One region of the Mesorhizobium sp. M2A.F.Ca.ET.043.05.1.1 genome, then DNA from elsewhere that is predicted to be linked to it. Evidence: predicted binding sites of a transcription regulator. Region 1 holds the regulator's gene; the other holds the start of a gene.

Region 1 (2,198 bases):
CAGCCTGCTCGCCAATCTGGCGGTCATGCCGATCGTCTCGCTGATCGTCATGCCGTTCGCCGTGTTGAGCGCGCTCGCCATGCCGTTCGGCTTCGACGGTCCCTTCCTCTATGTGATGGGCAAGGGCCTGACAGCGATGATCGCCATTTCGGCATGGATTTCCGAGCGCTCGCCCCTCGATGCCGTGGGATTGATCTCGATCCAGTCGGTGCTGCTGGCGACAATCGCGCTCATCATCGCGACCATGGCCACCACCTGGCTGAGGCTCGCCGCTGTGCCCTTCGCGCTCGCCGCGCTGCTGGCGATCCCGCATGTGCGCACCCCGGACGTGCTGATCTCGGAGGACGCGCATCTCGTGGCGATGCCGATCGGCGGCGGCGAGCTTGCCGTCAACCGCGAACGCTCCAACGAGTTCACCACTGACAATTGGAAGCGGGCGCTGAAGGCCGAGGGCATCGTGCCGCCCGAGACATTCGCCAAGGACGCTCTCGATATCGCCGACCCGGTCGACCTGCCGCCCGGCTCGCCCTTCTACTGCACCGGCGACCTCTGCATTGGCCGGCATCCTTCCGGCGCGATCGTCGCGCTCGCCGAAAACCGCGACAGCGCACGGCCCGCCTGCGGCTTTGCCGACCTCATCGTCATCAACGATGCGACGGCCTACAATCCCTGTTGGGATCAGCGCGTGCTTGTCGTCACCAAGCGCCAACTGGCGCGTGACGGCAGTGCCGCCGTCTTCTTCGATCCACAATCGGCAACCGCGCGAGCAGCCATCCAATATGCCGTCGAGCAGCCTTACCGGCCCTGGCACGAGCAGCGGAAGTACGCGCGCGAGGCGAGGGGACTGCCGCCTTACGAAAAGCCTGAGAGGGCCAAGCCCTCGCAGCCGGATCAGTAGCGGCGGATCAGCCCGACGAGCTTGCCCTGCACCTTGACCCGGTCCGGCCCGAAGATGCGGGTTTCGTAGGCCGGGTTGGCGGCCTCCAGCGCGATCGAGGCGCCCTTGCGGCGGAAGCGCTTGAGCGTCGCTTCCTCATCGTCAACCAGTGCCACCACGATCTCGCCCGGACTTGCCGTGCTGGCGTTGCGGATGATGACCGTGTCGCCGTCGAAGATGCCAGCCTCGATCATCGAGTCGCCCTTGACCTCCAGCGCATAGTGCTCGCCGCCCATGATCATGTCTGGCGGGACCGAGATCGAATGCGTCTGGTGCTGGATGGCGTCGATCGGCACACCGGCGGCGATGCGGCCCATCACCGGAATGGACACCGCTGAAGCGGCGTCGTCATCATTGCTGGGTGTCGGCGTACGCGAGGGCGCTGCCGGCTTGACCTGGCGGCTTAGATTGCCCTGGCCGCCCTGGATGACGCTTGGCGAAAATTTCTTCGCGGCATTCAGGCCGGGAGCGATCGAGTCGGGCAGGCGCAAGACCTCCAGCGCACGCGCCCGGTTCGGTAGCCGGCGAATGAAACCGCGTTCTTCTAGCGCCGTGATCAGCCGATGGATGCCGGACTTCGAGGCGAGGTCGAGCGCTTCCTTCATCTCGTCGAAGGATGGCGGGATCCCGCTCTCCTTCAGGCGTTCATGGATGAACATCAGGAGTTCATGTTGTTTGCGCGTCAGCATTGGCGGCCCCCACGGGTTTCGAAACCAGAATCAGAAAAACAAACCCAGAACAAACACTATCTGTTCCAGTTGTGTTCCGCAACCGTTTAAAGTTTAATGAATTTCTTAAGGTGGGCGAAAGAATGTTGCATCGGACGGTGCCCGGCCGCCACCGGTTGGGCTGTGTCATTGATTCCGCTCGATTTTGCAATTCTCCTTATGCTGAATTGAGAGCCGACATCGTCGCGAAGGTGCTGAAGGGATCCAGTCAGCTGACGCAACCATGTGCCGTACCGTGAACGAAACGAACTCAAAATGCCAACCTGGGCTGCGATTCCGATCCTCAGCCTTTGCCGTCTATGGACCAGCTAACATAGGACAGAAGGTTCTTGCCGGGTTGCGGACGGTGATGGGACAACCGCCTTGGTCGCCGGAGGATGTAGCGGCCTGAGTCCGAAATGGAGGCGGTAGCACAATGAGGGGAATTCCCGATCTTGCCCAGGTCGAGGCGATGGATGCGGCGGACCCGCTGCGCCCCTTGCGCGATCGCTTCGTCCTGCCGGAAGGGGTGATATACCTTGATGGCAATTCAC
Region 2 (2,198 bases), 3.1 Mb from region 1:
GCGGTTCGCCGCGGGCGCCGCCGAGACGATGAGGCGCACCGGGGCGGCGGTTGGATCGGCCTCGCCGGCCTGGCGCAGCAACAGCACCGGGCGGCCGGCGTTCTGGGCGCGGGCGTGCAGCCGGCGCGTGGCGGTTAGGTCGAGAAGCCGCCGGCTGCCGCGGATTTCAAGGATGACCGCGGCGAAGGCGGTCATACGGGCGGCCTCCTCGGCGATCCACAGCGCGTCGAGCAGTTTCGGGGCCTCGGAAAACAGCAATTGCTCCGGCTCGATGCCGAACAGGGCATGAAGGCCCCTGGCATAGGGCAGGCCGGCCTCGTGGAAGATTTCCGCCGTGCCGACCCAGAGGATCGGCAGGCCCTGCTTCTCCTTGAGGATCAGGCTCACGAGCGAGAGCGCGAGGCCGGCGACCGCGCCGGCATCGCGGGTCTCCAGCCCATGGATCTCGCTGAGCGCCGCCCTGGGCAGGCCGCCGCCAAGGGCAGTGTCGAGGCGTTCGATGCCGGTGTGCAGGAAAGCATCCGGCGAGGCCACGGCAAGGCCGCGCCGGACAAGCGTCATATCCGACTTGGCGGCATCCGCAGGGGCAGCAACCGGCGCCTGCAGGCGCTCGGGCAGCGTTCCCTCGATCTTCGCGATCTGGCGGCGCAGGGCAAAAACAGTGTCCCGCGCCACGGCGCTCATCGCCATGACGTTCACTTCCGGCAGCAATTGTTCCTGTTATGTTCTTATAGATTCCAGAGGCGCCCGGAAGAGTCAAGCAGAGTCCGAAGGAATTTATTCCTTCAGCTTTTACCCTGAAAGCGCATGGCCGGCCGGCTCATTTGCCTCTATCGGCGCGAAAGCCTATATGCCGGGATCAAAGGACATTCCATGGCCCGCATCTACAAGACCCGCACCTGGCACGATCAGCTCTCGCCGTCGATGGACGAGCTGGAGCTTATGGCGCTGGAGGCCTATGCCCATCTGCCGGACGAGTTCCGCCAGCTCACCGGCGAGATCGTCATCCAGATCGCCGAATTCCCGACCGACGAGATCATGGACGACCTGTCGCTGGAGACGCCCTTCGACCTGCTCGGCCTGTTCGAGGGGCGCGGCATCGCCGAGCGCTGGAACCCGCAGACCGGCGAGGGCCCGAACCGCGTCACGCTCTATCGCCGCGCCATCCTCGATTACTGGGCCGAGAACGAGGAGACGCTGGGCGACATCGTCACCCATGTGCTGATCCACGAGATCGGCCACCATTTCGGCCTGTCGGACGACGACATGGAGCGGATCGAGGAGGCGGCCGAGCAGGCGGCGGCGGGGTAAAGCACTTCGTCATCCTAGGGCGAAGCAAGGAGCGAAGCGACGCGCGTAGACCCTAGGATCCATGCCGTTCCATCAACACCAAGCTCGCGGTGAAGAACGGAACGCATACCCCCGACACCGCAAATATCCCCTTCTGACCCGCTGCGCTTTTCGGCTCAGGTAACAGCATGGATCCTAGGGTCTGCGCTCCGCTTCGCGTCGCTCCGCCCTAGGATGACGAAGTGGAAGGGTCGCAGCGCGCTCTACCAGTCGCTGAGCTTGGTGTCGGCCGTGTATTCCTGGCCTTCGACATCCTTCACCACGGCCTGGCCGCAGCGCATCGACTTGGTCTTCTTGTCATAGGCGTAGGTCGGCGAGCCGAACAGGTGCCAGCCCTTGTTCAGCGCAGCGGTGACCTTGTGGCAGAAGGTTGAATCGTCCGGGCCGGACAGGAAGCGGTAGAGTTTCATTTTTCGAACCCATCACGTGTTTCGGCGCATCATGCGCCGATGACCGCGGCCTTCGCCAGAAGTTTCTCGGCTTGCGCCAGATGCAGCCGCTCGACCATGCGGCCGTCCAGCGCAATCACCCCCTTGCCGGCATTTTCGGCCCGCGCGAACGCATCCCGGATCGCGCGCGCCTGAGCCAGCGCTTCGGGCGACGGCGAGAAGGCGCGGTTCGCCGGCTCGATCTGGGCGGGGTGGATCAGCGACTTGCCGTCGAAGCCCATGGCCGCCCCCTCGGCGCATTCGCGGGCAAAAGCATCGAGGTCGCGGAAATCATTGGCGACGCCGTCGATCACGTCGAGGCCGCCGGCCCGTGCCGCCAGCACCAGCTGCATCAGCCACGGCATCAGATAGCGCCGGTCGGGCGTTGCCAGAATGCCGGTCGCCTTCACCAGGTCGTTC

Evidence for each region. The regulator LexA, encoded in region 1, represses DNA repair genes until DNA is damaged. The targets are predictions, from matches to a motif close to TGTTCNNNNTGTGTTCNG.
Region 2: the regulator LexA is predicted to act here: its motif matches at 713-730, upstream of EJ069_RS25045 (metallopeptidase family protein).

Annotation. Positions count from the first base shown of each region.
Region 1 covers NZ_CP034446.1:1,564,754-1,566,951, forward strand. Annotated here, with positions in the region: gene EJ069_RS07475 (ComEC/Rec2 family competence protein) at 1-898, shown strand, start outside; gene lexA (transcriptional repressor LexA) at 892-1,626, opposite strand; gene kynU (kynureninase) at 2,081-2,198, shown strand, end outside.
Region 2 covers NZ_CP034446.1:5,181,592-5,183,789, forward strand. Annotated here, with positions in the region: gene EJ069_RS33370 (hypothetical protein) at 1-690, opposite strand, end outside; gene EJ069_RS25045 (metallopeptidase family protein) at 874-1,311, shown strand; gene EJ069_RS25050 (DUF1737 domain-containing protein) at 1,554-1,760, opposite strand; gene EJ069_RS25055 (CoA ester lyase) at 1,790-2,198, opposite strand, start outside.